Regions from separate parts of the Streptomyces sp. NPDC005706 genome, predicted to be linked through region 1. Evidence: riboswitches for the same ligand, from Rfam matches in the RefSeq annotation. Region 1 holds a riboswitch; each other region holds the start of a gene.

What was found. A riboswitch is a leader RNA that binds a small molecule or an ion and turns the genes downstream of it on or off. The one in region 1 is predicted to bind thiamine pyrophosphate.
Region 2: linked by a shared signal. The riboswitch ahead of ABZ478_RS29570 (thiamine ABC transporter substrate-binding protein) and the one ahead of thiO (glycine oxidase ThiO) in region 1 are both predicted to bind thiamine pyrophosphate.
Region 3: linked by a shared signal. The riboswitch ahead of thiC (phosphomethylpyrimidine synthase ThiC) and the one ahead of thiO (glycine oxidase ThiO) in region 1 are both predicted to bind thiamine pyrophosphate.

The regions. Positions count from the first base shown of each region.
Region 1 is NZ_JBEXYS010000009.1:27,951-31,220, reverse strand. Features, by position in the region: gene ABZ478_RS17530 (Rv2175c family DNA-binding protein) at 1-228, opposite strand, end outside; gene ABZ478_RS17525 (FAD-dependent oxidoreductase) at 295-1,527, opposite strand; gene ABZ478_RS17520 (hypothetical protein) at 1,560-1,910, opposite strand; TPP riboswitch at 1,963-2,074, shown strand; gene thiO (glycine oxidase ThiO) at 2,072-3,232, shown strand; gene thiS (sulfur carrier protein ThiS) at 3,235-3,270, shown strand, end outside.
Region 2 is NZ_JBEXYS010000025.1:47,146-50,415, forward strand. Features, by position in the region: gene ABZ478_RS29565 (iron ABC transporter permease) at 1-500, opposite strand, end outside; gene ABZ478_RS29570 (thiamine ABC transporter substrate-binding protein) at 548-1,633, opposite strand; TPP riboswitch at 1,714-1,821, opposite strand; gene rlmN (23S rRNA (adenine(2503)-C(2))-methyltransferase RlmN) at 1,845-2,951, opposite strand.
Region 3 is NZ_JBEXYS010000016.1:158,858-162,127, forward strand. Features, by position in the region: gene thiC (phosphomethylpyrimidine synthase ThiC) at 1-1,610, opposite strand, end outside; TPP riboswitch at 1,603-1,776, opposite strand; gene ABZ478_RS24815 (YibE/F family protein) at 1,848-3,227, shown strand.

The sequences.
Region 1 (3,270 bases):
ACGCAGGAGCGTCAGGGTCCCGGACAGGCCCTTGACGACCTTGTCCTCGTCGATGAAGGCGGCGGGGACGTGCAGCGCCCGGTTCTCACCTCGGCGTACGGCGATGAGCTGGCCCTCCTTGACCAGCTGCCGCACGCGCGTCACCTCGACATCGAGCCGTTCGGCGATGTCGGGGAGGGTGAGCCAGCCGGGGACGAGTGCATCGATCTTTGCGTCAATCTCGGTCACGGGATCTAGCCTGCCATCCGTCACCGACAGTCGGAAGCCAGGCCGGTCCGCGTGGGGGCCACCCCCCTAGTCGAGGGTGGCGCTCTTCAGGGGCCGCGCCGGGTCGGCCAGGACCTCGGGGTCCATGCGGCGGCCCGTCTCGATCAGCCGCCGGCCCTGGGCCAGGTCGCGGGGCCGGCCCACGGCCAGCAGGGCCACCAGCCGGTCCTCGCGCAGCCAGCAGACGGACCAGGCGGGGCCGTCCGGCTCGCCGCGCCACACCATGCGGTCGGCGGCGGCGTGGTGGCCCGCGTACTGGACGAACCGGCCGAACTGCTCCGACCAGAAGTACGGCACCGGGTCGTAGACCGCGGGGATCTCGCCGAGGATGTTCGCGGCGACCGTGCGCGGCCCCTGCAGGGCGTTGTCCCAGTGGTGGACCAGCAGCCGGGCGCCGTAGCGGGCGGACGGGAAGGAGGCGCAGTCGCCGACGGCGTACACGTCCTCGGCGGAGGCGCGCAGCCGGTCGTCGGCGAGGATCTCGCCCTGCGGGCCCAGCTCGATGCCGGAGCCGGCCAGCCAGGCGGTGGCGGGGCGGGCGCCGATGCCGACCACGACGGCGTCCGCGGGCAGCCGGGTGCCGTCGTCGAGCAGCACCGCACCCGGTTCCACGCGCTCCACGCGCGCGTCCGTGCGCAGTTCGGCGCCGCTGTCGGCGTACCAGGCGGTCATGGGCGCGGCGACCTCGGCGGGCAGCGCGCCGGCGAGCGGCCGGTCGGCGGCCTCCACGACGGTCACGGCGCAGCCCGCCTCGCGGGCGGCGGTGGCGAACTCGGCGCCGATCCAGCCCGCGCCGACGACCACGATGTCGTGCTGCCGGGCCAGCACCGGCCGCAGCCGCTCGGCGTCGTCCAGGGTGCGCAGCAGGTGCACGCCGGGCACGCCCTCGGTGCCGGGCAGTGTGACCGGCTCGGCGCCGGTGGCGAGGACCAGGACGTCGTACGGCACGGGACCGGCCTCGGTGTCCAGTTCGTGGTCGGCGGGGCGCACACCCAGCGCCTCGCAGCCGAGCCTGAGTTCGATGCCGAGGGACTCGAAGTCCACGTCGAAGGCGGAGCCCTCGGCCGTGCCGAGGAGCACGGCCTTGGACAGCGGCGGCCGGTCGTAGGGCTGGTGGGGCTCGGCGCCGATCAGGGTGACGGTGCCCGTGAAGCCCTGTTCCCGCAGGGCCACCGCGGTCTGCACCCCGGCCATGCCCGCGCCGGCGACCACCACGCGCCGCCGCGGCGGCGTGTCCTGCTGTGCTGTCTGCTCGCTCACCCGATCACCTTAGACAACTGACGGAACGTCAGTCAGCGGGCGTGCTCGGTGACCTGCTCCACGACGCTGGTCCCGGCGCCCTCCTGCGACTCCCACTCCCAGGTCTCCTCCAGCCGCACCCGCCCGTCGGGCAGCTCCACGACCGTCGACACGCAGTGCCCCGAGGAGGTGGTCCCGTCCTGCTTGAGCTGTACGTAACGGAAGTCCAGCCGGTCGCCCTCCCGGGTGCCGACCAGATGGCCGCGCACCACGTCGCCGCCCGCGTACTCGGCCCAGATCTCGCCGCCTTGCTCGTGGTAGGCGAAGCGGGTGCGCGTACCCACCTGACCCGGGGCCTGGTCCGCCACCGGGGCGAGGAAGAGTCCGTCGAGCGAGCGGGCCATGGGGCGGGGCTCCTTACGGGGTCGGGGGGCCGAGGGCTAGGGTGGCCACCGTACAAGCACTCGCGGGAGCCCGGACGCACCGGGCTGAGAGGGAGGCTGGCGGCCTCCGACCGTACGAACCTGATCCGGGTCATGCCGGCGAAGGGAGGGGCTGGACGCCCATGCCGTCACGTACGTCCGACGTCCTCGTCATCGGGGGCGGGATCATCGGCCTGGTCACGGCCTGGCGTGCCGCGCAGCGCGGGCTCACCACGGCCGTGGTGGACCCCGAGCCCGGCGGCGGAGCCGCGCGGGTCGCTGCGGGGATGCTGGCCGCGGTCACCGAACTGCACTACGGCGAGGAGAAACTGCTCGCCCTCAACCTGGAATCGGCCCGCCGCTACCCGGACTTCGCGGCCGAGCTGACCGAACTGACCGGTCACGACCTGGGCTACCGGCGCTGCGGCACGCTCGCCGTGGCGCTCGACTCGGACGACCGCGCCCATCTGCGGGAGCTGCACGCCCTGCAGCGGCGCTCGGGGCTCGACTCCGAGTGGCTGTCGGGGCGGGAGTGCCGGCGCCTCGAACCGATGCTCGCGCCCGGGGTGCGGGGCGGGCTGCGGGTCGACGGCGACCACCAGATCGACCCCCGACGGCTGGCGTCCGCCCTGGTGGACGCGTGCGAGCGGGCCGGGGTGGTGTTCCACCGGTGCTGGGCCGAGCGGCTCGACGTCGCCGGGGGCCGGGCCGCCGGGGTCACCGCGGCGGACGGCACCCGGCTGGGCGCGGGCCGGGTGGTGCTCGCCGGCGGCAGCCTCAGCGGGCGTCTCGCGGGCGTCCCGGACGATCTGCTGCCCCCGGTGCGGCCGGTGAAGGGGCAGGTGCTGCGGCTGACCGTGCCCCGGCGGTACGCGCCGTTCCTGAGCCGTACCGTGCGGGCGGTGGTGCGCGGCAGCCAGGTCTACCTGGTGCCCCGGGAGAACGGCGAGCTGGTCGTCGGCGCGACCAGCGAGGAGCTGGGCTGGGACACCACGGTGACCGCGGGAGGCGTGTACGAGCTGCTGCGCGACGCCCATGAGCTGGTGCCGGGGATCACCGAGCTGCCCCTGACCGAGACCCGGGCCGGTCTGCGCCCCGGTTCCCCCGACAACGCCCCGCTGCTCGGCCCGTCCGGGCTCGACGGGCTGCTGCTGGCCACCGGGCACTACCGCAACGGCGTGCTGCTCACTCCCGTCACCGGAGACGTCATGGCCGAGCTGCTGACCGGCGGCGAGCTGCCGGAGACAGCCCGTCCGTTCACCCCGGAGCGCTTCGGCGCCGCACTCGTGGAGCAGCCCGCATGAGCATCTGTGTCTCGGTCAACGGCGAGCGCCGGGAGATC
Region 2 (3,270 bases), on a different contig from region 1:
AGCGGTGAGGCGCCCAGCATCCGCGCGGCCTGCTCCTGCCGGGGGTCGAGCTGGGCCCACAGCCCGCCGACGGTCCGTACGACGACCGCGTAGTTGAAGAAGACGTGCGCCAGCAGGATCGCCCACACGGTGGTGTCCAGCCGTACGCCCCACAGGTCGTCGAGCAGCCCGCCGCGTCCGACCAGCGCCAGGAACGCCGTGCCCACGACGACGGTCGGCAGCACGAACGGGACCGTGACGACCGCCCGCAGCAGTTGTCTGCCGGGGAAGTCGAAGCGGGCGAAGACATGGGCGGCGGGCAGCGCGAGCAGCAGGGTGAGCGCGGTGGAGGCGAGCGCCTGCCAGGTGGTGAACCACAGCACGTGCCCGATGTCCGGCTGGGTGACGACGTCCGCCACCCGCCCGAACCGCCAGCCGCCGTCCGCCTTCAGCCCGCGCGCCACGATCGCGGCGACGGGCCAGGCGAAGAACACCGCGAAGAACGCGACGGGCAGGGCCATCAGCCCCAGCCGCGCCGCGCTCCCGCGCGCGGTGCCCTCGCGGGCCGTCACCTCAGTACGAGCGACGTCCACGACTTGACCCAGCTGTCACGGTTGGCGGCGATGGTGCCGGGGGCCATGGTCTCGGGGTCCTTGGCCTGCGGCCCGTACTTCGCGAAGTCCGGCGGCACCGCCGCGCCCTCGCGCACCGGGTAGACGAACATGTTGAGCGGCATGTCCTCCTGGAACTCCTTGGTGAGCAGGAAGTCCAGGAACGCCTTGCCTCCCTTGGTGTTCTTCGCGTTGCTCAGCAGGCCCGCGTACTCGGTCTGCCGGAAGCAGGTGCCCTGGGACACCCCGGTGGGGGCGGTGCTGGGCCGCTTCTTCGCGTAGATGACCTCGGCGGGCGGCGAGGAGGCGTACGACACCACCAGCGGCCGGTCGCCGCCGGCCTTCTTGCCCTCCGACGACCCGGAGAACTCCTGGTAGTAGGCCTGCTCCCAGCCGTCGACGACCTTGACGCCGTTGGCCTTGAGCTTCTTCCAGTAGTCCTGCCAGTCGTCGTTACCGAACTTGGCGGCGCTGCCCAGCAGGAAGCCGAGGCCCGGCGAGGAGGTGGCCGCGTTCTCGGTGACGAGGAGGTTCTTGTACGCCGGCTTGGCCAGGTCGGCGAAGGACTGCGGCGGGGTGAGCCTGTGCTCGCTGAACCAGGCCTTGTCGTAGTTGACGCAGATGTCGCCGGTGTCGACGGGCGTGACGCGGTGCTTGTCCTGGTCGACGCGGTACTGGGGCAGCACCTGGTCGGACCCCTTCGGCTGGTAGGACTGGAACAGCCCGTTGTCCAGGGCGCGGGAGAGCAGCGTGTTGTCGACGCCGAAGAAGACGTCGCCCTGCGGGTTGTCCTTGGTCAGCAGCGCCTTGTTGACCGCCTGCCCGGCGTCGCCGCTCTTGAGGACCTTGACCTTGTATCCGGACTTCTTCTCGAAGTCCTTCATGACGCTCTTCGAGACGAGCCAGGAGTCGTGGCTGACGAGGGTCACGGTTTCGGAGTCCGCGGCGGAGCCCTTGGCGTCGCCCGACCCGCACCCGGTCAGCACGGGCAGGGCGACGAGACCGAGCCCGGCGGCCACGGCCACGAGGGTCTTGTTGTGCACTGGATGTCCTCCTGGGGTTGGCCAGGAAGAGACGCGGCCCTGCCCGGGCTCCACGAGGGAGCCCGGGCAGGGCGCAACAGCTTGAGTGGTGACCGAACTTCCTACCCAGAATGACCTGGGCGAGGTTCAGAGGGTCTGCGGCCCGGTTGCCGCACTCTCAGCGCTGTGGCGCTCCCCTGTCGGAATATGCAGATGTGTTGACGTGGCCAGATTATCGCTCGGTCGCCGCGAGCTGACCACAGGCCCCGTCGATCTCCTGCCCCCGGGTGTCCCGGATCGTGACCGGTACACCATGGGCCGCGATGGCCTCCACGAACGCCTTCTCGTCCTCGGGCCGCGAGGCGGTCCACTTGGAGCCCGGCGTCGGGTTCAGCGGGATGAGGTTGACGTGCACGGGCTTGCCCCTGAGCAGCCGGCCGAGCCGGTCACCGCGCCAGGCCTGGTCGTTGATGTCCCGGATCAGCGCGTACTCGATGGACAGCCGGCGCCCGGACTTCGCGGAGTACTCGAACCCGGCGTCCAGCACCTCGCGCACCTTCCACCGCGTGTTCACGGGGACGAGGGTGTCGCGCAGTTCGTCGTCGGGCGCGTGCAGGGAGATCGCGAGCCGGCACTTGAAGCCCTCGTCGGAGAACCGGTGGATGGCCGGGACCAGCCCGACCGTCGACACGGTGATGCCGCGCTGCGACAGCCCGAGCCCGTCGGGAGCGGGGTCGGTCAGCGCCCGGACGGCACCCACGACCCGCTTGTAGTTGGCGAGCGGCTCGCCCATGCCCATGAAGACGATGTTGGACAGCCGCGCGGGCCCGCCCGGCACCTCTCCGTCCCGCAGCGCCCGCATCCCGTCCACGATCTGGTGCACGATCTCCGCGGTGGACAGGTTCCGGTCGAGACCGGCCTGCCCGGTCGCGCAGAACGGGCAGTTCATCCCGCACCCGGCCTGCGAGCTGATGCACATGGTGACCCGGTCCGGGTACCGCATCAGCACGGATTCCACGAGCGTGCCGTCGAACAGCCGCCACAGCGTCTTGCGGGTCGTCCCCTCGTCGGTCGACAGATGCCGCACGACGGTCATCAGCTCGGGCAGCAGCGCTTCGCGCAGTCTGCCGCGCGCGGCGGCGGGGATGTCGGTCCACTCCGCCGGGTCGTGCGCGTACCGCGCGAAGTAGTGCTGCGACAGCTGCTTGGCACGGAACGGCTTCTCACCCATCTCGGCCACGGCGTCCTTGCGCTCGGCGGGCGTGAGATCGGCGAGATGCCGCGGCGGCTTCTTGGCTCCGCGGGGGGCGACGAAAGTGAGTTCTCCGGGCTTAGGCATGGCTGTACCAGTGTCGCAGATCCAAAAGGGTGACCTGCGGCTGCCGGTCGCTACGACTGTCATTAGTAGGCGTCACCGGTCGCCACTGAGCGGCCTCGGACGGCCCAGGGACGGCCCAGCGGGTGGGGCCGTGCGCCCTGGTTGAGCTGCCCCTGTCTCTCGTTCCGGTCCACTCACGCGCAGCAGATCGTCCATGGCGCTACGTGCAGCCACCACGAAAGTGTCGATGCAGTCATGCAGGCCGGAGTGGACCTCGAACCACGAATCGACGGGCGTCTCCTCGCCTGGCCCACTACGACTTCCGTCCTCCCGCCAACGC
Region 3 (3,270 bases), on a different contig from region 1:
GCGGGTTCGGCCGGCAGGGTCTCGTCGTGGAACTCCCGTGCCGTGTCGGGGTCCAGGGCGAGGTTGAACTGGTCCTCCCACCGGAACTCGAAGCGGGCGTCGGACAGCGCGTCGTCCCACTCCTGCGCGCCCGGGTGCCCCTTGGCGAGGTCCGCCGCATGGGCGGCGATCTTGTAGGTGATGACCCCGGTCTTGACGTCGTCACGGTTGGGCAGGCCCAGGTGCTCCTTGGGCGTGACGTAGCAGAGCATCGCCGTGCCCCACCAGGCGATCATCGCGGCGCCGATACCGGAGGTGATGTGGTCGTACGCCGGCGCGATGTCCGTGGTCAGCGGGCCGAGCGTATAGAACGGAGCTTCATCGCAGATCTCCTGCTGAAGGTCGATGTTCTCCTTGATCTTGTGCATCGGGACGTGGCCCGGGCCCTCGATCATGGTCTGTACGTTGAAACGCCTGGCGATCCGGTTGAGTTCCCCGAGCGTGCGCAACTCCGCGAACTGCGCCTCGTCGTTGGCGTCCGCGATCGAGCCCGGCCTCAGACCGTCGCCCAGCGAGTACGTGACGTCGTAGGCGGCGAGGATCTCGCAGAGCTCCTCGAAGTTCTCGTACAGGAACGACTCCTTGTGGTGCGCCAGGCACCACGCGGCCATGATCGAGCCGCCCCGCGAGACGATGCCGGTCTTGCGGTTGGCGGTGAGCGGCACATACGGCAGGCGCACGCCGGCGTGGACGGTCATGTAGTCCACGCCCTGCTCGGCCTGCTCGATCACGGTGTCCTTGTAGATCTCCCAGGTCAGTTCCTCGGCCCTGCCGTCGACCTTTTCCAGCGCCTGGTAGAGCGGGACGGTGCCGATGGGCACGGGGGAGTTGCGCAGCACCCACTCGCGGGTGGTGTGGATGTTGCGGCCGGTGGAGAGGTCCATGACCGTGTCGGCGCCCCAGCGGGTCGCCCAGGTCATCTTCTCGACCTCCTCCTCGATCGAGGAGGTGACCGCGGAGTTGCCGATGTTGGCGTTGACCTTCACCAGGAAGCCCTTACCGATGATCATCGGCTCGATCTCCGGGTGGTTCACGTTGGCCGGCAATACCGCGCGGCCCGCCGCGATCTCCTCACGGACCACCTCGGGAGAGACGTTCTCCCGGATGGCCACGTACTCCATCTCGGGCGTGACCTCACCCCTGCGCGCGTACGCGAGCTGGGTGACCGCCTGACCCTCACGGCCGCGGCGCGGCTGACGCGGGCGCCCGGGGAACACCGCGTCCAGGTTGCGCAGCCCGCCACGCGGCGAGGTGTGCTTGATCCCGTCGTCCTCTGGTCGGACGGGGCGGCCCGCGTACTCCTCGGTGTCACCGCGGGCGATGATCCAGTTCTCCCTCAGCGCCGACAGCCCTCGGCGGACATCGGTGTCGACGAGTGGATCGGTGTACGGGCCCGATGTGTCGTACAGCGTGACCGACTGCCCGTTGGTGAGGTGCACTTGACGGACCGGCACACAGAGGTCGGGGCGTGAACCCTCGACGTACGCCTTGTGCCAGCCGATGGACTTTCCGGCCTCCTGGGACTTCTCGTCCTGAGCGGAGGCAGGCGTGCGTGCGTCCTTGTTGGTCATGAGACCTACTCCCTACGCCGGCATTACCCGGTAACAGGTTCGGCGGTCGACGCAGCGGTTTCCGACTTCGGATGTCTCCCGGGAAATGACGTTCCACGTGAAACATCGCGTATACGGAGGTCAGCGCCCTCTCAGCCCGGTGCTCCGAGCTCCCGCGTGTGCAAAGGTGCCTCCACGCTAGCGTCAGTTCGGGCGCGGTGAACAGAGGGCCCCCTTCGTTCTTGCGATGATCGGGCGGTGACCACGACGGAACAGCACCCCTACCCGCCCTCCGAGCCGCCGCGTCAAGGGGGCTCCGAACCAGGCCATGGTCATGGCCACTCACACGGTCACAGCCATGGGCCCGCCGCGCCCGTTTCGAAGCACCTGCGCAAGGTCATCGCGGCGATCCTCGTCCCGTTCACCGCCGCCGTCGTGGTCGGCCTGATGATTCTGTGGCCCGGAGGAGCTCCGTCGCACGAGCGCACCGGTGTCGGCTTCGACCGGCAGACACAGCAGGCCACGGTCACCCAGGTGGTCGAGCTGAGCTGCAAGTCGGTCAACGCATCGGGCGGTACGGCGGCGGGCGGCACCTCCGCTCCAGGTGACGGCTCGGCACAGAACGAGGCGAAGGGCACCTGCAGGAAGGCGACGATCCGGGTCGACACCGGCAAGGACGAGGGCCGGACCTTCACCGAGATCGTGCAGCCGGACCAGTCACGGCAGTTGCACCAGGGCGAGAAGGTCGTGGTCGCCTACGAGCCCTCGGCGCCCAAGGACCTGCAGTACTCCGTGACCGATGTGAACCGGAAGTTCCCCATGGCGCTGCTCGCGGGCATCTTCGCGCTCGCCGTCGTCGTGGTGGGACGGATGCGCGGGGTCATGGCCCTGGTCGCGCTGGCCGTGAGCTTCCTGGTGCTGACGTTCTTCATCCTGCCCGCGATCCTTCAGGGCTCGAATCCGCTGCTCGTGGCCGTCGTCGGGGCTAGCGCGATCATGCTCATCGCGCTCTACATGTGCCATGGCCTTTCAGCGCGTACATCGGTCGCGGTGCTCGGCACCCTGGCCTCCCTGCTGCTGATCGGCGTTCTCGGCTCCGGGTTCATCGACTGGGCCGCGTTGACCGGCAACACGGACGACAGCACCGGTCTGATCCACGGTCTGTTTCCGTCGATAGACATGAGCGGTCTGCTGCTGGCCGGAGTCATCATCGGTTCGCTGGGTGTCCTGGACGATGTGACGGTGACCCAGACGTCGGCGGTCTGGGAGCTGCACGAGGCGAATCCGGCGATGGGCTGGCGCGACCTGTACCGGGCGGGCATCCGGATCGGCCGCGACCACATCGCCTCGGTCGTCAACACGCTTGTGCTCGCCTACGCCGGTGCCGCCCTGCCGCTGCTCCTGCTGTTCTCGATCGCGCAGAGCAGCGTGGGCGCGGTGGCCAACAGCGAGCTGGTGGCCGAGGAGATCGTGCGCACGCTGGTGGGCTCGATCGGGCTGGTCGCCTCGGTTCCGGTCACCACTGCCCTCGCCGCCCTGGTGGTGTCGGCCGACCGCCCCGGGCCGGCCGGTGCCGGTGGCTCCGGTGCGCATCCCGTTCCGGCGCGAGGCGGCAGGGGGCGGCGGCGCAAGCGCTGAGCATGGGGCGTCAGGGCCGGGACACCGCCGAAGAAGCGTTCCT